DNA from 3 places in the Mesorhizobium sp. WSM1343 genome. Region 3 is predicted to be linked to each of the others. Evidence: riboswitches for the same ligand, from Rfam matches in the RefSeq annotation. Region 3 holds a riboswitch; each other region holds the start of a gene.
What was found. Region 3 has a riboswitch for thiamine pyrophosphate ahead of AC0NIL_RS15405 (YkoF family thiamine/hydroxymethylpyrimidine-binding protein). Riboswitches for the same ligand answer to the same signal wherever they lie in the genome.

Region 1: linked by a shared signal. The riboswitch ahead of thiB (thiamine ABC transporter substrate binding subunit) and the one ahead of AC0NIL_RS15405 (YkoF family thiamine/hydroxymethylpyrimidine-binding protein) in region 3 are both predicted to bind thiamine pyrophosphate.
Region 2: linked by a shared signal. The riboswitch ahead of thiC (phosphomethylpyrimidine synthase ThiC) and the one ahead of AC0NIL_RS15405 (YkoF family thiamine/hydroxymethylpyrimidine-binding protein) in region 3 are both predicted to bind thiamine pyrophosphate.

The regions. Positions count from the first base shown of each region.
Region 1 is NZ_CM148370.1:1,382,622-1,384,878, reverse strand. Features, by position in the region: gene thiP (thiamine/thiamine pyrophosphate ABC transporter permease) at 1-288, opposite strand, end outside; gene thiB (thiamine ABC transporter substrate binding subunit) at 297-1,295, opposite strand; TPP riboswitch at 1,339-1,453, opposite strand; gene AC0NIL_RS06655 (thiamine diphosphokinase) at 1,541-2,200, shown strand; gene AC0NIL_RS06650 (ABC-F family ATP-binding cassette domain-containing protein) at 2,202-2,257, shown strand, end outside.
Region 2 is NZ_CM148370.1:5,812,228-5,814,484, reverse strand. Features, by position in the region: gene thiC (phosphomethylpyrimidine synthase ThiC) at 1-1,091, opposite strand, end outside; TPP riboswitch at 1,195-1,311, opposite strand; gene AC0NIL_RS28310 (hypothetical protein) at 1,886-2,101, opposite strand.
Region 3 is NZ_CM148370.1:3,165,626-3,167,882, reverse strand. Features, by position in the region: gene AC0NIL_RS15410 (ABC transporter permease) at 1-421, opposite strand, end outside; gene AC0NIL_RS15405 (YkoF family thiamine/hydroxymethylpyrimidine-binding protein) at 514-1,122, opposite strand; TPP riboswitch at 1,113-1,226, opposite strand; gene AC0NIL_RS15400 (hypothetical protein) at 1,410-1,727, shown strand; gene msrA (peptide-methionine (S)-S-oxide reductase MsrA) at 1,797-2,257, opposite strand, start outside.

The sequences.
Region 1 (2,257 bases), 1.8 Mb from region 3:
GAAGATCTGCAGGATGAAGGCGCGGCCGAAGAAACGTGGATGCCGCGACAGAGCGCGCGCCACAAACAGCCCCGGGATGACCGAAAGCAGCGTCGACAGGACCGCTTGCCAGAGCGTGAAGCGAATGACGCGAAGCAGATAGGGATCGAAGGCTGCCCAGGCGCCCGAGAAATCATGGGCGCCCTCGAAAAGCAGGCCGGCAAACGCGCCGCCGATCAGCAGCGCGATTGCAGCGAGCGCGACAATGCCGGCACTGACGCGGGAATCCGTGGAATGCGCCGGCGCCATCGCGCTGCCTACTTGCTCATCGCCGCCAGCCATTCATCGACCCAGGCCTTGCGGTTGGCAGAGACCTCTTGCGGGCTGAACAGCAAGGTCTTCGTTGGCTTGACCAGTTTGTCGAAGGCCGAATTGAGCGGCTTGTCGGTCTTGCCTGCCGGGAACATCCAGTTGGTCTCGGGGATGGCATCCTGGAATTTCGGCCCGGTCATGAAGGCCATGAACTTGGCCGCCAGCGGATTCTTGGCTCCTGTCGTGGTGATACCCGCCACCTCGATCTGCAGATACTCGCCCTCCTCGAAGGAGGCCGCCTGGTAGCGCTCCGTGTTCTCGGCGACCATGTGGTAGGCTGGCGACGTCGTGTAGGACAGCACCATCGGCGCCTCGCCCTTGGTGAACAGCCCATAGGCCTCGCTCCAGCCCGGCGTCACGGTCAGCACCTTGGCCTTGAGCTTGGCCCAGGCCTCGGGTGCCTTGTCGCCATAGACCGACTTGACCCAAAGAAGCAGGCCGAGGCCTGGCGTCGAGGTGCGCGGGTCCTGGATGACGATCTTGTCGTTGGCACTGCCTTCGATCAGCTCCTTCAGGCTCTTCGGCGGCGTCTTCATCTTCTGCGTGTCGTAGACGACAGCGAAATAGCCGTAGTCGAAGGGGACAAACGTGTCGTCGCTCCAGCCGCCCGGCACATTGACATCCGTCACCGCGCCATGCGGCGCGAACAAGCCTGACGCCTTGGCATCGGCGGTGAGATTGGTATCCAGGCCAAGCACGATATCGGCCTTGGTCGATGCGCCTTCCAATCTGACGCGGTTGAGCAGCGCGACGCCATCGGCGACCGAGACGAAGTCGACGTCGCAGCCGCATTCGGCCTCGAACTCCTTCTTCACCACGGGACCCGGCCCCCAGTCGGCGGTGAAACTCTCATAGGTGTAGACGGTGAGCTTGTCCTTGGCCAAGGCGGGCCCGGACAAGGCCACGACCGTTGCTGAAACAAGAGCGTATAAAAGCGTGCGCATCGGCGCCTCCTTCGTTCGAATTGAAAGGAATTGAGGCGTCGGACTGTCCGAAACGTCTAATCCCTCCGCCGGTACAAACCGGATCAGGTTCAGCGGGTTGGCGAGACTGCCTCTCAGCCGGTCCGCGAAGATCGCGTCCGGCACCCCGTTAGAGCGTTTCGACACATAGGCCGGGCCGATCCGCCATGCAAGCGGGAGTTTGCCGCCTTCCGTTTCCCGTGCCGGGCTGGTAAGGGCCACACGATATGAGCACATTCACCATCCTGCTTGGCGGCGATCTCATCCGTACGCCACGGCTCGACCGTCAGGTCAAAGGCTCCCGCGTCATCGCCGCCGACGCCGGCATCGGTCATGCGCGGTTGCTGGGTCTCGTGCCGGAGCTGTGGGTGGGTGATTTCGATTCGGTGCCGGCGAACCTGCCGGACGATCTCGCTTCCGTGCCGCGCCGGACCTTCCCGGCGGAAAAGGACCAGACCGATGGCGAACTTGCCGTCGCCGCGGCACTGGAGCGCGGCGCGACCCGCCTGGTGCTGGCCGGCGCCTTTGGCGGCAAGCGCGCCGACCACGCTTTTCTGCATCTGTCGCTCGCCCTGCGGCTGGCGGAGGCGGGAACGGACGTGCTTTTGACCAGCGGCGCTCAGGAAGGCATCCCCCTGCTGCGCGGAACGGCCGGCTTCGACTATGCCGACGGCACGCTGTTTTCGGTGCTCGGCTTTTCCGAGCTCGACGGCCTGACCGTCACCGGCGCCAAATGGCCGCTCGCTCACGTCAAGGTGGCGTTCGGTTCGTCGCTGACCATTTCCAACGAGGTCAAGTCCGACAAGACCGGGGGCCGCCTCGAAATCGCGCTCGGCCATGGCCGCGCGATGCTGCTCGCTCATCCCTATCCCTTACCTGAAAGCTGACATGGCCCCGCCCCTTCTCAACCTCGACGGGATAAAACTGACCTTCGGCGGCACGCC
Region 2 (2,257 bases), 2.6 Mb from region 3:
GAAAAGGACACGTCATAGGCGCGGCAGATGTCGCAGATTTCCGCGAAATGCTCGTAGAGGAAGCTTTCCCGGTGATGGTGCAGGCACCATTTGGCCATGATCGAGCCGCCACGCGAGACGATGCCGGTGACCCGGTCAACGGTCAGTGGGATGTAGTGCAGCCGCACGCCGGCGTGAATGGTGAAATAGTCGACGCCTTGCTCGGCCTGCTCGATCAGCGTGTCGCGGTAGACTTCCCAGGTCAGGTCCTCGGCGATGCCGTTGACCTTTTCGAGCGCCTGATAGAGCGGCACCGTGCCGATCGGCACCGGCGCATTGCGAACGATCCACTCGCGGATGTTGTGGATGTTGCGGCCGGTCGACAGGTCCATCACCGTGTCGGCGCCCCAGCGGATCGCCCAGACCATCTTTTCCACTTCCTCCGCCATCGAGGAGGTGACCGCCGAATTGCCGATATTGGCGTTGATCTTCACCAGGAAATTGCGGCCGATGATCATCGGCTCGCTCTCGGGATGATTGATGTTGGCGGGAATGATCGCGCGCCCGCGCGCCACCTCGTCGCGCACGAATTCCGGTGTGACGAAATCGTGAATAGCCGCGCCGAAGCTTTCACCGTCGCGCTCAAGCTTGCCACGCCAGATGTCGCGGCCAAGGTTCTCGCGGACGGCGACGAACTCCATTTCGGGCGTGATGATGCCGGCGCGCGCATAGGCAAGCTGGGTCACCGCCTTGCCCTGCTTGGCCCTGAGCGGCCGGTTCCGAATTGGAAACTCCGGCGTCAGCCGCTCGCCCGCCGCAAATCCGTTGTCCTCCGGCCGGACGTGGCGGCCGTCATAGTCCTCGACATCGCCGCGTGCCGTAATCCATTCGTGGCGAAGTCGGGCAAGGCCATTTTCGATGCTGGTTTCGACAGTCGGGTCGGTATAGGGACCGGACGGATCGTAGACGGTGACAGGCGGTTCGCCCGCCGTCGGATGGAGGGAGATTTCTCGCATCGGCACCCTGATGTGGGGATGGATGGCACCGGGCTTGTGGATTTTCCGCGAGGCGGGCAGTGGTCCCGTCGAGACCGCAGGGGTGATGGCATTCATCGTGAGGCTCCTTTGCTCATGCATTGGAGACCCAGTTCTGTGCCGGAAGGATGAAAAGACGCTTCTGTTGACCTGCTGAAACAGGACCTCGGGCGTAAACTCCCGCAAAGCGCTTGCACCGTCCCTACGCCAGTATGAACTGGATCAGGTTCAACGGGTCACTGCGCCGCGAAAGCCAGCAGTATCTCAGCCCCTTGCCGGGACTCCCCTGGTCAATGCCCCAGGTTGAACGGGCCGGCTCCGATTTGTCAAGCGCATTCGGGTCCGGTCGAAAGCAGCTATCGCCTAGCTGGCGGCATTGCTCCGGATAGGACCATGGATTGAGCTCGGCTTAGCCCGTGGTTCGCCCCGGTCACCTTGACCTCAAAACGTACCGGTGCGGCGCCTATCCACCCCCACAGAGCCGACCGCCGGCAGCCGCTTGACCCAACTAAAGGAGACACCCGAAAAAGAGTCCTGCACCAAATGCGAGGAGGATCCCATACAAGGTGAGACGCCGTCTCATCCTCATCGTCGCGCGGTGGCTGCCGCCAACTGAGATACCGATTGCCGATCTTGGGGTTGGCAACCCTGGGGAAGGGGTCTTCGCGGCCCTTTTCGTCGCTCCCGGATATAACGGCCGTAAACGCCACAGTGTTGCCATCTCGCTCTCTATTGCGCTGCAATATGCTTCGAGGAATGCGAACGGACTAGGAGCATCTGCAGCCCTCGCATCGTTGGAATGCGAAGGCAACGGCATGACGGATATCTCGGCGACGCAGCTTGTCGTGTCCCTGTCCGCCGCCGATACATCGTCAAGAACAAGGCTGACCTATCTCGATGGATGGCGCGGCCTGTCGATCGCACTGGTGTTGATCGGCCACTTCTTCCCCGTTTCTGATATCAACCTCGGTGTCATGGGTGTCGAGTTCTTCTTCGTGCTGAGCGGCCGGCTCATGGCCGAAATTCTCTTTGTCGAGCGCATCTTCGACCGCAAGCCGGTTGGTCGGATAACTGCGTTTGACAATCAAGTCGCTTGTGGCGACCTGAACATTTATTGGGCGAAGGCCACAATCGCCGATCAGCCAACCTCGGGAAAAATTGTTCTCGGGGCAAAAGACAGCATCGCCCTAATTGTCACGCCCCGTTCCCCACTGGTTCTAAGTGCAGATATCCTGACAAGACGA
Region 3 (2,257 bases):
TCTCGGCCTCGGTCGCCTCATAGCCTTCGACCAATGCGACCAGCATCGGAAAGAAGGTGACCAGCGCCACCAGCATGATCTTGGGCGCCAGCCCGAAGCCGAACCACAGCACCACCAGCGGCGCGACCGCCACCAGCGGCAAGGTCTGGCTGACGATGAAGACGGGAAACAACGCACGCCGCAGCGGCTGGAAGAAGTCGACCAGCATCGACAGCACGAAGGCGGCGCTGAGCGAACAGGCAAAGCCAAGCAGCGTGGCACGGATGGTCGGAACGGCATTGTCGACCAGCGCCTCGCGATTGAGCATCGCTTGCTCGAAGACGCGTGACGGCGCCGGCAGTATCGTGGCCCTGATGCCGGAATAGGTGGCATAAAGCTCCCACGCCAGCAGGAGCAAACCGGCCGAGATCATGGCCGGCATTGCCTTGACGAGAAAGCTCGCGATCGGGCGCGAAGCGACTGATGATGAGACCACGGGAGATAACCTTTGACGGCCGCGAGAGCGGCGCGGCTTCAGACGGCCGACGGGCTGTTGGCCGAGACCGTGACGTCGAGGGTTACGTGGCCAGCGCCTGGTCCGAAACGGCAGAAAGCCTCGTCCAGCGCCGAAAAGATCGCACCGGCATCACCGCGCAGTTTCGTGCAGAAATGTTTGGAGCGCTCATAGACGCCGGACTGCTTGAGAAAGTCTATGCAGCCGTAGATCTCGTCCATGTGGTCGTCTGTGCCCATCACATAGAGCGAGAACTGCGCCGCCGCAGGCTGGCCGGTGGCAGCAGCATTGCGCACCGCCGCGATGGCCGCGTCCTTGCGCGGGCCGAGTGGACCGACGGGCCCGCCAAACGCATCGGAGCGGCAGATCGGATCGTCCGGCTCGCCAGGGCAGCCGCGCGAGATGGTGGCCGACAACACGCAATGTTTGCCGCTGCGTGCCGCCGCCACGAAGAGGTCGCGCATGGCAGGAAACAGCACTTCGGGCGGCCCGACCAGCAAGGTCGAGATGTCGTCGGTCTCGATCCTGAGTTTGTCGCGCCAGGGATCGAGCGCACCGAGCGCGCCAAGGATGACACCGACGAAATCGTCGGTCATGGGATATAGGGAAATCTGTGCGCCTGAAAACATCGCCCGCCTCGCTCCGCTGGTATTACCCAGATCAGCTTCTAGGGTCTGTGGGCTTGCCGCCCCCGTCTCAGCCCCGACCGTACGGAGCACCCCTGTGGATGTGCGCCTTAAAGCATCATTCGAGTTGAAGGAAAAGCCGTTTTTTTATCGCACTGCGCCAAAAGCATTGCGCCAGGGCGGGAGCAGTTGGCTCTGCCGGCGCGAGAATTTATCGGGAACCTTCACCAGGCCGCGAGGTTGTCCCACCAGTCGCTACGCGACGAGTTCACAGACAATGGAGACAAACCATGTTCATGAAAATCCTCGCAGCTTCGGCGCTCACCATTGGCCTGGCGACATCGGCCATGGCGCAGAGCAATGGCACAAGCGGCACCGACGGATCCGGCGGCAGCGGCAAGTCGGTCACCGTCGACCCAAATACGCCGGCTTCGCCGAACACGGTAGACCCCGGCACGACCAACAGTACGACGGTAGCACCGGGCACCACGAATTCAAACGCGGATGAAAATTGCCCTGCCCATCCGCAGGGCGCACAGCCCGATGCCAGTGGAACGTCGCCGGGCACCACCGCGCCGACAGTTAATGACAACCATTGCGGCAAGTAGGAATTGCAATGAAAAGAAGCCGCGGAGCGAGCGCTCCGCGGCTTCTCAAATCCTGTCGTATCAGTGTATCTACGGCACCGCTTTTTCCCGAACCGGCAGCTTCCACCCCGGCCTGACGAAGTGGCAGGTGTATCCGTTGGGATATTTCTCCAGATAGTCCTGATGCTCGGGCTCGGCTTCCCAGAAGGGGCCAACGGGTGCGACTTCGGTGACGACCTTGCCCGGCCACAGGCCCGAGGCATCGACATCGGCGATCGTGTCCTCGGCGATGCGCTTCTGTTCGTCGCTGGTGTAATAGATCGCCGAGCGATAACTCGTCCCGACATCGTTGCCCTGGCGGTTGCGGGTCGTCGGATCGTGGATCTGGAAAAAGCGTTCCAGCAGCGTGCGATAGCTTATGATGGCCGGATCGAAATTGATCTCGATGGCTTCGGCATGGCTGCCGTGGTTGCGGTAGGTGGCGTTGGGCACGTCGCCGCCGCTGTAGCCAACACGGGTGGAAATGACGCCGGGATAGCGCCGTATCAAAT